DNA from 2 places in the Pseudoalteromonas sp. TAE79 genome. Region 1 is predicted to be linked to the other one. Evidence: predicted binding sites of a transcription regulator. Region 1 holds the regulator's gene; the other holds the start of a gene.
The links. Region 1 encodes NrdR, which represses ribonucleotide reductase genes. Its sites were predicted from a motif close to AAACACNANATNTNGTGTTT; they were not measured.
Positions count from the first base shown of each region.

Region 2: a site for NrdR is predicted at 5,130-5,149, ahead of nrdA (class 1a ribonucleoside-diphosphate reductase subunit alpha). Genes of this name have one in related genera too.

Region 1 is NZ_AUTL01000048.1:20,992-31,747, reverse strand. Features, by position in the region: gene L655_RS0101460 (phosphatidylglycerophosphatase A) at 1-296, opposite strand, end outside; gene thiL (thiamine-phosphate kinase) at 293-1,267, opposite strand; gene nusB (transcription antitermination factor NusB) at 1,314-1,724, opposite strand; gene ribE (6,7-dimethyl-8-ribityllumazine synthase) at 1,740-2,204, opposite strand; gene ribBA (bifunctional 3,4-dihydroxy-2-butanone-4-phosphate synthase/GTP cyclohydrolase II) at 2,305-3,417, opposite strand; gene L655_RS0101435 (riboflavin synthase) at 3,447-4,100, opposite strand; gene ribD (bifunctional diaminohydroxyphosphoribosylaminopyrimidine deaminase/5-amino-6-(5-phosphoribosylamino)uracil reductase RibD) at 4,117-5,250, opposite strand; gene nrdR (transcriptional regulator NrdR) at 5,417-5,866, opposite strand; gene glyA (serine hydroxymethyltransferase) at 6,142-7,398, opposite strand; gene thrC (threonine synthase) at 7,668-8,951, opposite strand; gene thrB (homoserine kinase) at 8,963-9,898, opposite strand; gene thrA (bifunctional aspartate kinase/homoserine dehydrogenase I) at 9,908-10,756, opposite strand, start outside.
Region 2 is NZ_AUTL01000292.1:13,063-23,818, forward strand. Features, by position in the region: gene gyrA (DNA topoisomerase (ATP-hydrolyzing) subunit A) at 1-2,637, opposite strand, end outside; gene ubiG (bifunctional 2-polyprenyl-6-hydroxyphenol methylase/3-demethylubiquinol 3-O-methyltransferase UbiG) at 2,814-3,524, shown strand; gene L655_RS0124255 (HAD-IA family hydrolase) at 3,524-4,204, shown strand; gene nrdA (class 1a ribonucleoside-diphosphate reductase subunit alpha) at 5,269-7,551, shown strand; gene nrdB (class Ia ribonucleoside-diphosphate reductase subunit beta) at 7,617-8,747, shown strand; gene yfaE (class I ribonucleotide reductase maintenance protein YfaE) at 8,747-9,019, shown strand; gene pbpC (penicillin-binding protein 1C) at 9,099-10,756, opposite strand, start outside.

The sequences.
Region 1 (10,756 bases):
AGTGCTGCGCCAATCATAGTGATGTAATAACCCGCCACTTCATCCCATACAATAGCAGGATGATCGTGTACGCCTAAATCATCAGCCGTTTTACCGCACGCCCATATACCAAATATACTGATCACAACGGCAAATACAATTTGCAGCCATAACGGATAATACATGGTCATAAAAATGAATGGCAAGGCAGCAAACGTACCAAATGTACCGGGCGCTTTAGGGGCAAGCCCTGTCCCAAAGCCCAGACCAAAAAACTGATGTGGACGCTTTAAATTAAACTTGCGGTTATTGTTCAAACCAGCTCCTTTGCAAAGTGCTCAAAACCCTGCGGTTCAAAATCAAACTTTTCACCGTTGTGTAAAAGCTCAATTTGGCCATCGCCACTTTTAACTTGGCCAATGCATGTTGCATCTACACCATACTGGCGTAGCTTTATTTCTAACATACTTTTATTGCTATCAGGGACCGTAAAAATTAATTCGTAATCATCACCGTAACTGAGAATAAATGGCAGCTGCTGATTAAAATCAAGGCTTGCTTGCATCGCATCTGAAGTTGGAATACTTTCAATATTCACCACTGCATTTACTTGTGACATATCGAGTATATGGCTTAAATCAGCGATTAAGCCGTCCGACACATCAATAGCCGATGATGCTAGGCCTCGTAATACCTGCCCTGCAGCAACACGTGGGGTTGGAAAGTCAAAGCGTTTATTTACGTACTTTAAATGCTCTGGCTCAATATTTATACCTTGCTTGCGAGACTCAATTGCAAGTCCAGCGTCACCTAGCGGACCCGTAACATAAATCCAATCACCCACTTTTGCGCCACTACGACGAAGTGCAGTACCTTCGGGTACAGTCCCTTTCGCACAAATAGTGATGGTTAATGGACCCTGAGTTGTATCGCCACCTATAATCTGCACATTAAAATATTCAGCAATTTCATGCATGCCATCAGTAAACTCTTCAATCCACTGTGGGTCAATACTTGGCAAAGTTAACGCAACTGAAACCCAAGTTGGCTCAGCGCCCATGGCCGCTAAATCACTTAAATTAACAGCAAGCGCTCTGTGACCTAATGCACGAGGGGAAATATCATCAAAAAAGTGTACGCCAGCAACAAGAGTGTCTGTTGTAACGGCAAGTTGGCAGTTTTGTGGAACGGTTACTAAAGCGCAATCATCCCCTATACCTAGGTTTACATCACGACGGGTGATACCGCGACCTTTAAAGTAGCGGTTAATTAATTCAAATTCCTTCATACACAAAAAAGCCGGCCTATGCCGGCTCCCCTCTTTAACGGTTTACTTACTTGCGTAAATGCTTAACAGCTTTATCAAGTACACCGTTTACAAATTTATGGCTGTCTTCAGCGCCAAAAATTTTGGCCAGTTCAATACCTTCGTTAATAGCAACTTTATAAGGTACGTCTTCACGGAACTTAAGCTCATAGCTGCTTAAACGTAAAATTGCACGCTCAACCATATCTAAGTCATCAAACGGACGTGTTAAATGTGGTGATACAGCTTCGTCTAGTTGCTTGTAATTTACAGCAACACCCGTCGCTAGATCTTTAAAGTATTCAACATCAATTTTAGTAACGTCTGTTTCGATCAACATTTGTTGTTCGATATCGGCAATTAAATTGCCACTTATTTGCCAAGAATAAACGGCTTGGAGTGCTAAGATACGTGCTTTACGTCTTGCTGCTGGTTTCACAAAAATTCCTTAAACTTAAATTTTATCTAACACATTAACCATTTCAAGCGCGCCTAAAGCAGCTTCGCCGCCTTTATTGCCCATTTTGGTGCCAGCACGCTCAATTGCTTGTTCAATGCTTTCTGTGGTTAATACGCCAAATGCAACCGGGATATCATACTCAAGTGATACTTGCGCAAGACCTTTGTTTGATTCGCCAGCAACTAGGTCAAAGTGTGGTGTACCACCTCTGATCACTACGCCTAATGCGATGATTGCATCATACTCTTTTTTTGCCGCAACGCGTTTAGCCGCTAAAGGTAATTCTACCGCGCCTGGCACATAAATAACGGTAATGTCGTCATCTGATACGCCACCTGTGCGTTTTAGCTCATCAACAGCACCTGCAAGGAGGCTGCTACCAATAAAGTCATTAAAACGAGAAATGACAATGGCAAATTTTTTGCCTGGAGCGTACTTATTACCTTCAATAATTTTCATTTGATAACCCTAAAAATAAGTTCAAGCGGTTGCGATTGCGCAAAAATTGCTGCGCATCATACCATAAAAATAAAATAATAGCCTAGTTTAAGCGTGATGCTTATTGTGGCTCAACGTAATCAACAACTTCTAAATGAAAGCCCGAAAGTGCATGGTACTTTTTGGGGCGACTCATTAATCGCATTTGTTTAATTCCAAGATCGGCAAGTATTTGCGAACCTACGCCAACAGTACGAGATGTGCCTTTGAATTTGCGTGGCGTAACGCTTTCGCCAGCATCAGCTGCTGCAAATGCTTTCACAGTTGCCTCTAGCTCTTCAGTGCTTTCTTGCTTACCTAAAATAACTAAAGCACCTTCATTTTTAGCAATGTAGGCCATTGCTTCAGAAAGACCCCAGCTACGGTCAGCACTTCTGTCTGAAAGTAGAATATCGTTAAAGGTACTTTGCAAATGTACACGGACATTTGTCGGCTCTTGATCTTTTATATCGCCTTTGAGCAATACGTAATGTAATTGGCCGTCAATTGTGTCTTTGTAAGTAACTAAATCAAATTCACCATGAACAGTTGGTAACTTACATTTTGCTACTTGCTCAATTGTTGTTTCGTTTAAGTTGCGGTATTCGATTAAATCAGCAATGGTGCCAATTTTAATATCGTGCTCTTTCGCAAAAACTTCTAAATCAGGGCGACGTGCCATAGTGCCGTCAGCATTAAGTATTTCAACAATAACAGATGATGCTTCAAGTCCAGCTAAACGCGCTAAATCACAGCCAGCTTCAGTGTGTCCTGCGCGAGTTAATACGCCACCAGGTTGCGCCATAATAGGAAAAATATGTCCCGGCTGAACAATATCACTTGGGACTGCGCCTTTAGCTATAGCCGCTTGCACTGTACGCGCTCTATCTGCTGCTGAAATACCGGTTGTAACACCTTTTGATGCTTCTATCGACATTGTAAAGTTAGTCGAAAATGCTGCACCATTGTTTTTAACCATTAACGGTAAATCAAGTTGCTCGCAACGCTCTTGCGTCATGGTTAAACAAATTAAACCACGGCCATGGGTAGCCATGAAATTAATCGCTTCTGCGCTAATGTGCTCAGCAGCTATTATTAAATCGCCTTCATTTTCTCTATCTTCATCATCCATTAAAATAACCATTTTACCGGCTTTAATATCGTCGATGATTTCTTGCGCACTGTGTAAATTCATAAATTTGCTCGTGTAAGTTGTCAGTTTCGTTATTTAATAAAACCCGCTTTAGCGAGTAAGCTCATCGAAATATCAGAGCCTGTTGGTTGCTCTGCACCCTTTATAAGGCGCTCTAAATAACGTGCAATTTGATCGACTTCTAAATTAACTTGGGTACCTACTTTAAAATGAGCAATTGTGGTTTGCTCACTCGTGTGTGGGACAATTGTTAATTTGAATTTATTGCCCTCTACAGCGTTTACTGTCAGGCTTATACCATCAATACATACCGAACCTTTGTACGGAATGTATTTCATTAAATTTTCGTCAGTTGTAAGCCAATATTCTGTTGCTCTGGCGTTTGCAGTAATACTTGTAATTGTTGCGATACCATCAACATGGCCAGATACTAAATGACCGCCTAAACGAGAAACAGGTTGCATAGCTTTTTCAAGATTCACCGTTTGTCCTAAAGCATAGTGAGCAAAACCGGTCAAACTAATCGTCTCATTAGATAAATCCGCACTAAAACCATCAATATGTTTATCAACTACAGTTAAGCAAACACCATTAGTTGCAATGCTGTCACCTAACTTTACGTCTGTCATATCAAGATCAGCACTTTGGATACGAATGGCTAAGTCGCCTTGTTTTTTTTGTAATAAAGCAATTTTGCCTGTGGCTTCTATTATCCCAGTAAACATAGTACTACTCTTTTTATTAAGTGATTTTAATGAGTTTTGACGCGGTGATACGTAAATCGTCACCAATGCGCGCACATTCATTAAATGTTAAATCAACGGTGTTTTGCATACTCGTCAATTCAGGAAAATTAACTAAACTTTTTGCATCTTGGCCCATTAGTTTAGGCGCTAAATAAAAAACAAACTCGTCAACTAAATTAAGCTCTGTCATTTTACCAGCAAGTGTTGCGCCAGCTTCAAGCCAAACATTATTAAACTGTAGCTGCCCAAGTTTTTCTAAAACGGCTTGTAAATCAACTTTACCGTTACTTTCACTGACTTCAATATGCTTTACAAAATGCGGCCATTGCAATGATTTATCAACCTTAGTCGTAAATATTATTACATCACTTTGGATTTCAAATAAAGCAAGGTCCGGTGTTAAACGGTTTTGAGAGTCAATTATAACACGCACGGGCTGGCGAAGCGGCAAATCAGTAGGCAGTGTACAAGGCAGCTCACTTAGTCGCACATTAAGTTTAGCATCGTCTACTAACACTGTATCGGCACCGGTTAAAATAGCGCAGCTTTTCGCTCGGTGTAATTGTACGTCTTGTCGAGCAGCAGGACTTGTGATCCACTTACTTTGCCCATTTTTAAGTGCCGTTTTACCATCAATACTCGCTGCCATTTTGCAAATCACATAAGGTAAGCCTTGCTCCATACGCTTAAAAAAGCCAACGTTAAGTGCGCGAGCTTGTGATTCGAGTAACCCGTAAGCAACGTCAATACCCGCGTCGCTCAGTATTTTAAGGCCTTTGCCAGCAACTTGTGGATTTGTATCAACCATAGCAGCAATTACTTTTACCACACCGGCAGCTTTTAAGCCTTCGGCGCACGGTGGCGTACGGCCATAATGACTACACGGTTCAAGCGTTACATAAGCCGTTGCACCTCGTGTATTTTTTCCAGCGACAGCCAGTGCATTTACTTCAGCATGGCCTTGACCTGCTAATTGATGAAAACCCTCGCCAATTATTTGATTATTTTTAACTAAGACACAGCCAACATTAGGGTTAGGTGTGGTAGTAAACCGACCTTTTTTGGCAAGTTCTATGGCGCGTGCCATATACATTTCATCATGTTCAGTAAAAGTAATTTGGTTAAGCATTTATTATACCAATTGCGTTAAATAAGTGGTCCATTATAGCGCTAAGAAAATAGCGCAATAACAAGGCGAAAATTATGACATATAGTTGTTCTATATGAATAATTTTTAACGCAGTGAGTGCGCTATTTAATGCGATAGAATGATCATATTTTTAATAAAATTGGTATTACTCCCCTAAGCGGGCAATTTCTTCGCCAAATTCGCGTATATCTTCAAACGAGCGATAAACAGAGGCAAATCTTACATACGCTACTTTATCGAGCTTTTTGAGGGCTTCCATAATGCATTCACCAACCAAATGGCTTGAAATTTCTCGCTCGCCTGTAGCACGCAACTGCGATTTTATTATATTCACTACTTCGTCTACTTGCTCTGTGCTCACTGGGCGTTTTTCGAGTGCGCGATTTAAGCCATTTAATAATTTATCTTCGTTAAATGGTTCGCGGCTGCCGTCTTGTTTAATAACACGAGGCATAACCAGTTCAGCGCCTTCAAATGTAGTAAAGCGCTCATGGCAGTCGTTGCACTCACGGCGCCTGCGAACTTGATGGCCTCCACCAACAAGGCGTGAGTCAATAACTTTAGTATCTTTTGCGGTACAAAATGGACAATGCATAGCTCGGTACTTCCGTTTTAAAACAAAAAAGACCGCTAAATAGCGGTCTTTTATCTTAGCAAAAATTAAGGTCTGTTGCTCTTTCAGGATTTAAATTTGTTTTATCTAGAGCCAATTTAATTGCACTGTGCGATTTATAATCGAATAAACTGAGTCAAAACCCAGCCACAAAGCAAAAACTACTTTTAGAGCCACTTCAAAAACAGCGCAAATTTAATCTCAAAAGATAAACAGCTCCCTAACTGTTGTGCTGTTAATTACTGTTGCTTATGCAATTAAGCGTAAACAGGTAATTTTGCACAAATTGCTTTTACTTTTTCTTTAACTTGCGCCTGTACAGATTCATCAGTGATGTTATCTAGTACGTCACAAATCCAGCCAGCAAGCTCTTTTGATTCTTCTTCTTTGAAACCACGACGAGTGATTGCAGGAGAACCAATACGCAAACCAGATGTTACAAACGGAGAACGTGGATCGTTTGGCACTGAGTTTTTGTTAACTGTGATGTTAGCGTTACCAAGGGCTGCATCTGCATCTTTACCAGTGATATCTTTATCGATTAAATCGAGTAGGAATAAGTGGTTTTCAGTTTTGTCAGATACGATTTTGTAGCCGCGCTCTTGCATTACAGCAACCATTGCTTTTGCGTTTTTAACAACTTGTGTTTGGTATACTTTAAATTCTGGTTGAAGCGCTTCTTTAAATGCCACGGCTTTTGCTGCAATAACATGACATAAAGGACCACCTTGGCCACCAGGGAAAACTGCGCTGTTAAGCTTTTTATAGATTGCTTCGTCGCCACATGCAGAGATAATTAAACCACCACGAGGACCAGCAAGTGTTTTATGCGTAGTTGTAGTTACAACATGTGCATGAGGAACTGGGCTTGGGTAAACGCCTGCCGCAATTAAACCTGCAACGTGAGCCATATCAACAAACAGGTAAGCACCTACTTTGTCAGCAATTTCACGGAATTTAGCCCAATCAACAATACCTGAGTACGCTGAGAAACCACCAATAATCATTTTTGGTTTATGCTCAAGTGCTAGTGCTTCAACCTGTGCGTAATCAATTTCGCCCGTTGTTTCATCTAGTCCGTATTGAATTGCATTGTATAGCTTACCAGAGAAGCTTACGTGTGATCCGTGAGTTAAGTGACCACCATGAGCTAAGCTCATACCAAGTACAGTGTCGCCTGCTTCTAATAGCGCTAGAAAAACAGCAGCATTAGCTTGCGAACCAGCATGTGGTTGTACGTTTGCGTAGTCAGAACCAAATAACTCGTTAGCACGGTCAATTGCTAATTGCTCAACAACATCAACGTGCTCACAACCGCCATAATAACGTTTGCCAGGGTAACCTTCTGCGTATTTATTTGTAAGCTGTGAACCCTGCGCTTCTAGTACGCGTGGGCTACAGTAGTTTTCTGAAGCGATTAGTTCAATGTGCTCTTCTTGGCGAGCAGTTTCTTTGTTTATCGCGTCAAATAACTCTGGATCAAAATCCGAAATATTCATGCTACGTTCTAACATTGGGGTCTCCTAGGGCAACGTGTATGGTGTTTTTTAGAGGCTTTATTGTACGCTTTAAACGACTCTTTGCCTACGCTCTTAAGTTGAGGATATTTAAACAGGGATTGAAACTATTTCACAGACTTTTTAAGATGATATTTTCTTATAAAACCATAACGATTTTAAATGAATACTATTTCCTACATTTAATTAGTAAATGCAATTCACTAGATTTAATAGCCTAAAGTTATAAAAAAAGGCGGCTTAACCGCCTTTTTGAATTAATTAACTTAGCCAAGTTTAGCAAGTATTTCTGTACGTAATGCGTCGTAATCGGCCTTTATATCGCTTGCTAGGCATGGTTTTGCTAGTGCGTCGCTAAGTGGTTTTGGCATACCTAATTCAATATTTAAAATACCCTCTACGCTTTCTTTAAACTTAGCAGGATGAGCGGTTGCTAAAAAGATACCCGCAGCACCAGGCGCTCGATTTTCAACAAGACCTTGGTACGCAATAGCAGTGTGGGGCTCTGCAACATAACCCGTTTGTTGAATTTTTTTCATCACCAATTGCGTGTCTTCCTCGTTTACGCTAGTTGAATAAAAGTTATCGTAGCTAAACCAGTTATTATCTAACATTGTTTGCACACGCGGCCAGTTGTTTGGCTTACTTACATCCATTGCATTTGAAAGCGACTCAAGTGTTGCGTTTGGCGTCCAGGTTTTATCAAGCATAAAGCGCGGCACAGTATCATTTTGGTTGGTTGTTGCACTTAATTTACCTACAGGTAAGCCAATAACCGCACCAATCATTCCAGCACATACATTACCAAAGTTGCCACTTGGCACTGATATATGCGCTGTTGCGCGTTTTTCTTTTGGTAGTTGTGCAATGGCCTCAAAGTAATAACAAACCTGAGCAACTAAACGGCTAATATTAATTGAATTAGCAGAATTAAGCCCAAGTATTGATTTAACTTCTTCATCTAAAAAGGCATTTTTAACCAACTCTTGGCAATCATCAAAACTGCCATCAACTGCGTAACAATGAATATTGTTACCTAACGTAGTAAATAGCTTTTGCTGAGCAAGTGAAATTTTGCCTTTAGGATATAAGATGACAACATCGATATTCGGCTTGTTATAAAAAGCATGTGCAACGGCTGCACCAGTATCGCCCGATGTTGCGGTTAAAATAGTTACTTTTTCATCTTTATTAAATTGCGCTAAACACTCAGCCATAAAGCGACCACCAAAGTCTTTAAACGCAAGCGTAGGACCATGAAACAACTCTAAGCAGTATGTATTCTCTTCAACTTCTACCAGCTTAACTGGAAAGTTAAATGCATTTTTAACCATTTGTGCCACAGTGTCGCTTGGCAGCTCATCACCAATTAGGTGAGATAATATTTTGCCACTGCGTGTAACAAAGTCCATATCAAGCAATGCATCAACATCGGACAGTGGGGCAAGGGATTCAGGGAAAAACACACCTTGATTACGACCCAAACCTGTTTTTACGGCTTCAACGAACGACACTTTTTGTGAGCTATCTTTTAAATTATGTAATTGCATGACTACCTATCCTATAAAACTGTTAATTGACGCGTGCCGTCGTTATCTAATTTACAAATGTGGCAAAAGCCTTGCTCGTTAATGTAATTTGCCTCTAACCACTGCGCGCATTGCTTTGCAGCTTCAAGTGTTTTACATACACTAAACAAGGTAGGTCCTGCGCCCGAAATACTCACTATTTCAGCGCCCAACGCTGGTAAGCTTGCTTTGGCTTCACTAAAACCTTTAATAAGCGGTGCGCGGTAAGGTTCTGCTATTTCATCTTTCATTATGCTAAGTGCATCGTCAAAACGATTAGTCAACAGTAAGCTACTAAATGCCGATAAACGCTGTGCAAACTCAACACTTGCATGCATGCTCAACTCTTTTGGTAAAACCGAGCGCGCTTTTGCAGTGTTGAGTGAAAAACCAGGGAACGCAGCAACGTAGTACCAATTTTCATCAACAGGCAGTGCAATCGATTTATCAGGGATTAAATCACCTGTTAATTGCAAACCACCTAAATAGCATGGCGTGATGTTGTCGTAATGACGACCACCGCTCACTACAGCTTCAAAGTCAGCCATAAGCTCAATAAGCTCAACCTGACTTAAGTTAGTTTGTGCAAACTTATCAAGGGCAGCAAAGGTAGCCACGACCGAGCATGCACTAGAACCAAGTCCAGATCCAATTGGTAAATTCTTTTTAAGCTCGAGCTTTACGCTTGGCATATCAGGCGCAACATGCGCTCTAAAATGTACTAAACACTGGTACGCTAAGTTTTCATTCGCATCACTTGGTAACTTGTGAGCGTAGTCGCCAGTACAAATAAATTCGTCACTTGGTGCTGCACTTACAACGGCTACATCACCTAATAAACTACCATCAATTGGCGCAAGCGCTGCGCCAAGTGCATCAAAACCTACTGCAAAATTACCAATAGACGCCGGAGCATATACTTCAATCATAACGAGCTCCTAGCGCGATAGTGTTTTTAAAATATCAGCAAATACACCCGCTGCTGTTACTTCAGACCCTGCACCATAACCACGAATAACAAACGGACGTGGCTGGTAGTATTGACTTAAAATAGCAAGCGCGTTTTCGCCATCGCGAATTACATTAAGCGCATGTTTTTCATCAACAGCCTCAATACCTACTTTACAGTGACCTTCTTTAATTGTACCTACATAACGAAGTACCTTACCTTCGCTCGCAGCGCTTTGAATGCGGTCATTAAAATCAGCATCTAGGCTTGGTAGTTTTGCCATAAACTCATCAACGCTATCACCTTGTGCAAAACCTTGTGGTAATACTGACTCAACTTCAATATCGCTTAGCTCCAACTTCATACCGGCTTCGCGAGCAATGATCAGTAACTTACGTGCTACATCGGTACCCGATAAATCATCACGAGGATCTGGTTCTGTAAAGCCACTTTCTTTAGCTTTAATTGTGGCTTCAGAAAGTGATAAACCATCTTGAAGTGCGCCAAACATATACGAAAGTGAGCCTGATAAAATACCGCTAAACTCTAGTAACTCATCACCAGCTCCAAATAATGACTGTAAGTTGTCGATAACTGGTAAGCCTGCACCAACATTTGTTTCGTATAAAAATTTACGATTATTCTTTTGTGTTGCTGCAATTAAATCTTGGTAATACGTGTATGAGCTTGTTGTCGCTTTTTTATTGGCAGCAACTACATGGAAACCTGCATTTAAAAAGTCTACATACTGCGCAGCAAGTGCATCTGAAGATGTACAATCTACTAATACCGGATTCACTAAGTGGTTTTGCTTAACAAATTGCTCTACTAACTTTAA
Region 2 (10,756 bases), on a different contig from region 1:
TTCAATATCAATCAAGTCACTTTCTGTAACTTCAATCTCTTCTATACGTTGTAAACCAACTACTTGCTCTTCGTCAATAGTTCTGATCAAAATAACACCTTGGGTGTTACGTCCAACCGTAGAAACTTCATTAACGCGAGTACGTACTAAGGTACCACGATTTGAAATAATCATGATTTCGTCGTTATCATCAACTTGTACAGCGCCAACAACAGCACCGTTACGCTCACTCACCTTGATAGATACAACACCCTGTGTTGCACGGCTCTTAGATGGGTAATCTTCAAGTTGTGTACGCTTACCGTAACCATTTTCAGTTACCGTTAAAATAGCACCGTCAGTTTTTGGTACAATTAACGATACTACGCGTTGATCATCGACCATTTTAATACCACGAACACCTGTAGCAGTACGACCCATTGGGCGAACACCTTTGAAACGAATCTCAGGGTTACCTTCTTCGTCTAATACTGGGTTACCGTTTTCATCAACAACTGTTGTTTCTTCAGCTTCTTTAAAGCGTACAACTTTACCTGCATCAGTGAACAACATAATTTCGTTGCTACCATCGGTAATATCAACACCAATCAAGCTATCGCCATCATTTAAGTTAACAGCAATAATACCGCTTGCACGTTGACGACTGTAAGCCGTTAATGGTGTTTTCTTAACTGTACCAAATGCTGTTGCCATAAAGATGTATTTATCTTCTGCGTACTCGCGTACTGGCAATATAGCAGTAATACGTTCATCAGCTTCAAGTGGTAACAAGTTAACAATTGGCTTACCGCGCGCTGCACGACTTGCTAGTGGTAACTGATACACTTTAAGCCAATATAAACGACCGGCCGTAGAGAAACACAATATAGTATCGTGTGTATTTGCAACTAAAAGACGTTCGATGAAATCTTCATCTTTCATCTTCGTTGCTGACTTACCTTTACCACCACGACGCTGTGCTTCGTAATCAGACAATGCCTGATACTTCACATAACCTTCGTGAGAAAGCGTTACTACTACGTTTTCTTCAGTAATTAAGTCTTCAAGGCTGATATCGTGAGCAGCTGCATTAATTTCAGTGCGACGCTCATCACCATATTGCTCTTTAATTTCAACTAGCTCGTCACGAATAACTTCCATTAAACGCTCAGGAGTTGCCAAAATATAAAGTAGTTCAGCAATTAGTTCTAATAACGCTTGGTATTCGGTCAAGATTTTTTCGTGTTCAAGACCTGTTAGCTTATGTAAACGCAAATCAAGAATTGCTTGAGCTTGTTGCTCAGAGATATAATATTGACCATCGCGAATACCAAGTTCGCTTGCTAACCAATCTGGACGAGCAACATTGTCTTCTCCTGCTTTTTCAAGCATACCTTGTACATTACCTAATTCCCACGGACGCGCTGTTAAAGCAATTTTAGCTTCAGCAGGTGTAGGGGATTTACGAATAAGCTCAATAATTGGGTCAATGTTTGCAAGCGCAATCGCTAAGCCTTCAAGCGTGTGTGCACGGTCACGGGCTTTACGTAAATCAAATACTGTACGACGAGTTACTACTTCACGACGGTGAATAATAAACTCTTCTAACATTTCTTTTAAATTGAAACATTTAGGTTGGTTATTAATTAGCGCAACCATATTCATACCAAACACAGTTTGTAACTGAGTTTGTGAATACAAGTTGTTTAAAATAACTTCGCCTACGTCACCACGTTTAATTTCAATAACGATACGCATACCGTCTTTATCTGATTCATCACGTAGCGCACTAATACCTTCAATTTTCTTATCTTTAACCAGCTCAGCAATTTTTTCAATTAAACGAGCTTTATTAACTTGATAAGGAATTTCGTGAACGATGATTGTTTCACGGCCTGTTTTTTCATCGGTTTCGATGTCGGCGCGTGCACGCATGTACACTTTACCACGGCCAGTTAAGTAGGCTTGTTCAATACCCTTCTTACCGTTGATAATTGCAGCCGTTGGGAAATCAGGACCAGGGATATAATCCATTAACTCTAAAATAGTTAAATCTGGATTTTGAATAAGTGCCAAACAACCATTTACAACTTCAGTTAAGTTATGTGGTGGTATATTTGTAGCCATACCTACTGCAATACCTGACGAACCATTCACTAATAAATTAGGAACTTTCGTTGGTAAAACATCAGGGATGAACTCAGTGCCATCGTAGTTAGGAACGAAATCAACCGTTTCTTTTTCAAGATCGGCTAATAACTCATGCGACATTTTAGCCATACGTACTTCTGTATAACGCATTGCCGCTGCTGAATCACCATCAACCGAACCGAAGTTACCTTGGCCATCTACTAGCATATAACGCAGTGAGAATGGCTGAGCCATACGAACTATCGTGTCATAAACTGCACTGTCGCCGTGTGGGTGGTATTTACCGATTACGTCACCAACCACACGGGCCGATTTTTTGTAAGGCTTGTTCCAGTCATTACTAAGCTCGTTCATTGCAAACAAAACGCGGCGATGAACAGGTTTTAAGCCGTCACGTACGTCTGGTAATGCACGTCCTACAATTACGCTCATTGCGTAATCTAAGTAGGAGTTTTTTAACTCGTCTTCAATATTGACTGGCAGAATTTCATTGGCGAGATCAGTCATTTGATATCACATTCCTTCAGTATCAGCTCTCAACAACCCGGTATTGGGTATTAAGAGTATTGTTATTATTTCTAACAGCCATGCTATCACAATTAATTTTAATTTACAGGCGCAAAACTTTGCGATTTATCAATTTAGCCCTATATAATGGCCTCAGATTGACGAGGAAGTATTTTATGACCGAACATCAAAATGTAGATCACGCAGAAATAGCAAAATTTGAAGCCATCGCCGAGCGTTGGTGGGACCTAGACGGAGAATTCAAACCTCTTCACGAAATTAACCCGTTACGTTTAGACTTTATAGCAAACAAAACGCAAGGCTTATTCGATAAAGAAACACTCGATGTTGGCTGTGGTGGCGGTATTTTAAGCCAAAGCATGGCGCGCATGGGCGCAAAAGTAACTGGCATCGACATGGGGCAAGAGCCTTTAACTGTTGCTAAGTTGCACAGTTTAGAAACTGGTGTAAATGTAGATTACATAAAAGTGCCAGCAGAAGAGTTTGCATCGCAACACCCAGAGCGCTTTGATGTAATAACCTGTATGGAAATGCTTGAGCACGTTCCCGACCCAGCATCTATCATTCATGCCGTAGCTGCACTTGCCAAACCAGGCGCAGACGTGTTTTTTTCAACCCTGAACAAAACACCTAAAGCATATTTATACGCTATTGTTGGTGCTGAAAAGCTTTTAAAAATGGTGCCTGAAGGTACACACGACCATAAAAAGTTTATAAAACCTGCGCAGCTTATTACATGGGCAGAGCAAGCGGGTTTAAAAGTTCGTGCAAGTACAGGCCTTTCTTATAACCCACTATCAAAGCAATATACGCTCAATAGTGACGTTAGCGTAAATTACATACTGTACTTTGAGAAGTTAGCTTAATGGCTAACTCTCAAGCCCCCCTCCCCCTTATTGAGTACGATGCATTTTTATTTGATTTAGACGGCACTCTACTCGACACCGCTGATGATTTAGGTGCGGCTTTAAATGCAGTTCTCATTAATAATAAAGTAGAGCCTGTTAGTAGTGATGTATACCGTCCTGCGGCATCTAACGGCGCAGGCGCATTATTAGAGGCTGGTTTTAAAGAATTATGGGCTAAACAACCCCAAAGCGAGCTTATTAAGCAATTAGTTGACGAATACGCTGCAAACATAGCAAATCACACGCATTGCTTCAGCGGTGTTGAATCGTTGCTTATTGCCCTTGATCAGAAAAAGATCAAATGGGGGATCGTGACTAACAAACCAGGGTTTTTAACCGATCCTTTAGTGGAAGCTATGCCCGCATTAAAAAATGCCAGTGTAGTAATAAGTGGCGACACATTAGCTGAAGCTAAGCCATCCCCATTACCGCTGCTACACTGTGCAAAGCTTATGCAGGTAGAACCAAGCCGTTGTTTATACATTGGTGATGCACAGCGTGACATACAAGCAGGCAAAGCGGCAGGTATGCATACCGCAACGGCACTTTGGGGTTACATCCCAAGTAAAGATGAAGCGATAGCTTGGGAAGCCAATTTTAACTGGCTAAGCCCAATTGATGGTTTTAACCATATATAGTGCTATGTTAATTATTAAACACTATATATTGTGATTGTGTTAGTTTTCACATAAAGCTTGCTGATAAAAAAAGCAGTCAGAATTTTTTTTAAAATGCGTAAATTTAGCAGATCATTAGTTTACTTTTTAAACGCCTTTAGTTAAATGCTCGTTTAAGTGTGAGCGTCTACTAACACAAATACGCTATACCGAAGTTATCCACAAATAGGGGCAATTATGTCCCTTGCAAAACAACTCAGACCACATTAGAGTTTTATTAACACTTTGATGGGATTGATATTTCAATTAAGTGGAGGGGCTAACACCATACTCAAATTTTGAATATGATGTTAGCAAAGACACTTGCTCGAGTTTTAAGAAAGTGCCCAAGTTTGGAAGTTTGAGCGTAACTTATTCTTATATTCTCAGCAAGTGACTAACTCAGATTTAGGATAACTAAAATTGAAGTTCAGTTTATCTATAGAAATATCAGAAAGTGTAATAATAGGTATTTTTAAAATTATTACACTGAGCAGCATGCTCTTTGTATAAATTTAAATGGGCTATCTTTTAGCCCATTTCTATATCTTCCCTCTAATTATGCTTTTTATTTATAAAAGCGTTCAACCATGAACACTAAACAACTCACTTAGATAGTGCACTGAAACCATATATAGTGCCATGTTAATTAATAAACACTATATATTGTGATTGTGTTAGTTTTTACGCAAAGCTTGCTGATAAAAAAAGCAGTCAAAATTTATTTTTAAAATGCGTAAATTTAGCAGATCATTAGTTGATTTTTGCATATTTCAACTTAAATGATTGTTCGAAGGTGAGTGTCTACTAACACAAATACGTTATCCCGAAGTTATCCACAAATAGGGGCAATTATGTCCCTTGCAAAACAACTCAGACCACACTATCTTGTGATCTCTAAATTGAACAACACCAGATATTGTGGCCAAATGTTATTCAATTAAATTCGCAAATATGGCGAAACTTATAATAAATGAGTATATACCTTGCCTCGGCGAGGTATAAAGCATTGGTCAAAATACATAATTCCCAAGGAATACAGGCAAATGAACCAACAGTTATCTGTAAGCAAACGTGACGGGCGTAAAGAGCCTCTTGATCTGGATAAGATCCATCGCGTTATTGAATGGGCCGCCGAAGGTTTAAACAACGTTTCGGTTTCGCAAGTTGAATTAAAGTCACACATTCAGTTTTACGACGGTATTCGTACTAAAGACATTCACGAAACCATCATTAAAGCAGCAGCGGATCAGATTTCAAAAGAATCGCCTGATTACCAATACTTAGCTGCACGTTTAGCTGTATTCCATTTACGTAAAAAAGCGTACGGTCAATTTGAGCCACCACGTTTATTTGACCACGTAACAAAAATGGTTGGCGATAAACGCTACGATGCTCATTTACTAGTAGATTACACAGAGCAAGAGTTAGATGAGCTTGATGCATACCTTGATCATTCTCGCGATCTTAACTTTAGCTACGCTGCTGTAAAGCAACTTGAAGGTAAGTACCTCGTTCAAAACCGTGTATCGGGTGAAATATACGAAAGTGCACAGTTTTTATATATTTTAGTTGCGGCAAGCTTATTTTCAGATTACCCACGTGAAACACGTACTGATTACATTAAACGTTTTTACGATGCAGTATCTTTATTTAAAATATCTCTACCAACGCCAATTATGTCGGGTGTACGTACGCCTACTCGCCAGTTTAGCTCGTGTGTATTAATTGAATGTGGCGACAGCCTTGATTCAATCAATGCAACGTCGTCAGCTATTGTTAAATACGTTTCACAACGTGCGGGAATTGGTATTAATGCAGGTAGAATACGTGCGCTAGGTAGCCATATTCGTAACGGCGAAGCGTATCACACAGGGTGTATCCCTTTTTATAAGCACTTTCAAACAGCGGTTAAAAGTTGTTCACAAGGTGGTGTACGTGGCGGCGCAGCAACATTGTTCTACCCGCTTTGGCATTTAGAAGTAGAGAACCTACTTGTACTTAAAAATAACCGTGGTGTAGATGATAACCGCGTTCGCCACCTAGATTACGGCGTACAGTTTAATAAATTAATGTACTCTCGTTTAATTAAAGATGATTACATTACATTATTTAGCCCATCAGATGTGCCTGGCCTTTATGATGCATTTTTTGAAGACCAAGCTGAGTTTGACGCACTTTACGTTAAATACGAACAAGACGAGTCTATTCGTAAAAAGCGTATTAAAGCCATTGAGCTTTTCTCAATGTTTGCGCAAGAGCGTGCAAGTACTGGTCGTATTTATTTACAAAATGTGGATCACTGTAATACACACAGCCCATTTATTTCTAAAGTTGCGCCAATTCGCCAATCTAACTTATGTTTAGAAATTGCATTGCCAACTAAGCCACTTAATAACGTAAATGACGAAGAAGGCGAAATTGCCCTTTGTACACTTTCTGCGTTTAACTTAGGTGCAATAGAGTCACTTGATGAGCTTGAAGAGCTAGCTGAACTTGCAGTACGCGCACTTGATAACTTACTTGATTTCCAAGACTACCCTGTACCGGCTGCTAAAAATGCAACTATGGGTCGTCGTACACTAGGAATAGGCGTAATTAACTACGCATACTACCTAGCTAAAAACGGTAAACGTTATTCTGATGGCAGCGCTAATGCATTAACACATAAGACCTTTGAAGCTATTCAATATTACTTGATGAAAGCATCAAACGAGCTTGCTAAAGAGCGTGGCGCGTGTCCTAAGTTTAACGAAACAACGTATTCACAAGGTATTATGCCAACAGATACGTATAAACGTGATTTAGATAAAATTTGTGATGAGCCACTTCATCTTGATTGGGATACACTACGTGCAAGTATTAAAGAGCACGGTATGCGTAACTCAACACTAAGTGCGTTAATGCCATCAGAAACATCGTCGCAAATCTCTAACGCAACTAACGGTATTGAGCCACCACGTGGACATATTAGCGTTAAAGCAAGTAAAGACGGTATTTTAAAACAAGTTGTTCCTGAGTATGAGCGTTTAAAAGATCAGTACGAGCTACTATGGGACATTCCATCAAACGATGGTTATCTACAACTTGTTGGCATAATGCAAAAATTTGTTGACCAAACAATTTCTGCAAATACAAATTATGATCCAAACAAGTTCGAAGGCGGTAAAGTACCTATGCAAGTCTTATTAAAAGACTTACTAAGCGCGTACAAACTAGGTGTTAAAACCTTGTATTACCACAATACTCGCGACGGCGCCTCAGATTCACAAGAAGATGCTCCAGAAGTGGAAGATGACGATTGTGAAGGCGGCGCGTGTAAAATTTAACTGCTGATTTTTATTTTAAGCGGGCATTTAGCCCGCTTTTTCTGATAGTTTTTTGAGTGATAAACATGTCTTATACTACTTTTAGCCGAAACCATAATAACCAAATGCAAGAGCCAATGTTTTTTGGCCAAACTGTAAACGTATCTCGTTACGACCAACAAAAATACCCAATTTTTGAAAAGTTAATTGAAAAGCAACTGTCTTTCTTTTGGCGTCCTGAGGAAGTAGATGTAAGTAAAGACCGTTTAGACTTTCAAGCATTACCAGATCACGAAAAGCATATATTTTTAAGCAACTTAAAATACCAAACACTGCTTGATAGTGTACAAGGTCGTTCGCCAAACGTGGCTCTACTTCCAATTGTATCGCTACCAGAGCTTGAAACATGGATAGAAACGTGGGCGTTCAGTGAAACAATTCACAGCCGCTCATACACGCATATTATCCGTAACGTAACACAAGCACCTGAGCTTATTTTTGATGACATTGTTAGCAACGATAAAATTAGCGAACGTGCTGATGCCGTAACTAAATACTACGATGACTTAATTAACTCTGTATCGCTTTACAACTTATACGGTGAAGGCAAACACGAGATTAACGGTAAAACAGTTATCATTAATTTATTTGAGCTTAAAAAGAAACTTTACCTGGCTATGATGTCGGTAAATATTCTTGAAGCGATTCGCTTTTACGTAAGCTTTGCATGTTCGTTTGCATTTGCTGAGCGCGAATTGATGGAAGGTAACGCTAAAATCATCAAGCTAATTGCACGCGATGAAGCACTTCACCTTTCTGGTACTCAGCATATTTTAAACATCATGCAAGACGGTAAAGACGACCCAGAAATGGCGATTGTTGCTGCCCAGTGCCGCGACGAAGCAATTAAAATGTTTGTTGATGCTGCAGAGCAAGAAAAAGAGTGGGCCGAATACTTATTTAAAGATGGTTCGATGATTGGCTTAAATAAACATATTTTATGTCAGTACGTTGAATACATTACCAATGCACGTATGACTGCGATTGGTTTGCCAGCACAGTTTGAAAATAACAGTAACCCTATCCCGTGGATAAACTCGTGGTTAGTGTCTGATAACGTGCAAGTAGCGCCTCAAGAAGCAGAAATTAGCTCATACCTTGTTGGTCAAATAGACTCTCAAGTTGATGCATCAGAATTTGGTGATTTTGATTTATAATGAGTGACAAGTCTACTGCAAGCATAACGCTTGCAGAAAACAGCCAGTGTATAGAATTTACCGCTGGCTGCCCTTCTCTTCTACAGTGCTTAGAATCCATGAAAATAGACGTTGCATTCCAATGCCGCGAAGGTTACTGCGGCGCCTGTAGAGCAACGTTAGTGTCAGGTAGTGTTGAATATAACGAAGAGCCCCTTGCATTTGTGCGCGAAGGCGAAATACTCCTGTGCTGCTGTAAACCCAATGGCAATGTAAGTATTAATTTAAAGTAGTCTAAACGCTAAATACAGTTTATAAACGCCAATCTAATTGTTTAATACCCGATAACTAGCTCTTTAGCTTATTTACGTATCACTGAACGAGCTTTACACGCATTGAAACTGATGCGCTACGCCCTAAATTATCAACCACTCTTACGTCAAATTCGCCTACTTGCGGGTGCCAGAAAAAAGGCGTATCTCGCTCTACTTTACCAACAAAGCTGTTATCTACAAACCAATATAAAATACGTGAATCTGTATCTGTGATTGCGCTAAAAGGCAGGCCTTCTTTTTTCAATTTACTGGCTCTTATCGTGTAGCTAATTAAATTACTCGGGGATGTAATACTCGGTGCTGAGCCTCGTGTACTCGTGTCATTAATTAAGCATGAATCTAAATAAGGTGGAGGCTGGCGTTTAACAATGCCTGCTTGTTTGAATAATCTGACTAAGTCAGATGGCCAAAATTCATAAACTGCCTTTGTAGTTGTAGATTCAACATACTGACAAGCACGTAATCCCGATACTTTATCAATATAAATTTCACGATGTACATCGGACACTTTAATTGGCGACTTACCTGGAATAAAAAGTCCTTTTTCTGTTTTAGGGCAATGCACATTAGGTAAATCACCTGTTGTTGAACAAATATCTACTTCTGTAATATTTAAACCACCTGGTTTTATATTGCCTTTGATTAAGCCGTAACTATCTAATGAACGTATTATTTCAAAAAATAAAGGCGCGGCTGCTTGTCGCCCAATAAAAGATGGGTGCCCTTCTCCTGAGAAATTACCCACCCATGTAGCTAAAACATACGGACCAACAATACCTACTGACCATGCATCGCGAAAAGCAAATGAAGTACCTGTTTTCCAATATACAGGGTATGATTGTCTTCTTTCTTTTTGAAATGAGATTTCATCAACTGCACTATTTTCACTTAGCATTTGTAAAGTCAGGTAGGCTGCCTCTGGGCTGATGAGTTGCTTGATATGATTGTTTTGATTATTTGGGTTGTTTTGGTTAATAACAGTGGCGTCTTTTTTTAATATAACTTCATCCTTATACACCCCTAAATTAGCTAACATGGCGTATAACTTAACGAGCTCTAGCATCGTTACTTCACTGCCGCCCAGCGCAAGCGCTAAACCATAAAACTCTTTGGGCTGAAGCTTTTTAATATCGGCTGCAACGAGTAAATCGTATAGCCCAACTTTTTGTAAGCGATACATCAAATTAACAGCAGGCACATTACGGCTCAGCACTAGCGATTCAGTAGCCGATATAGGCCCTAAAAACTGCTGATCGTAATTCTCTGGTGTATATCCTCCAAAGCGTTTGGGGGCATCTTTTACAAGCGTTAATGGATGAATTAACCCTTCGTCTATAGCAAGCGCATAAATAAATGGTTTAAGGGTTGAACCTGGTGAACGTTTAGCTCTTACACCATTTACTTGACCGCTAATGTCATTATTAAAAAAATCCACAGAGCCTAATTCAGCAACTACTTCCATAGTTTTATAATTTAGTAAAATAGCAGACGTATTACTAAGCCCGTCTCTATGCCTGCGATTAATGTAATTTCTTGCATGGCGCTGAAGTAAGTTTTGTAAATTAAGGTCTATCGACGTTTTATATTCTCCAGGCTTTAGGTGCGGGTACTCGCTTTGTAAATTATCAATAAAATGTGGAGCTTCAAAAGGCAAGTCTGAAGAGGCATATACCTTTATCGGTAATTGCATAGCTG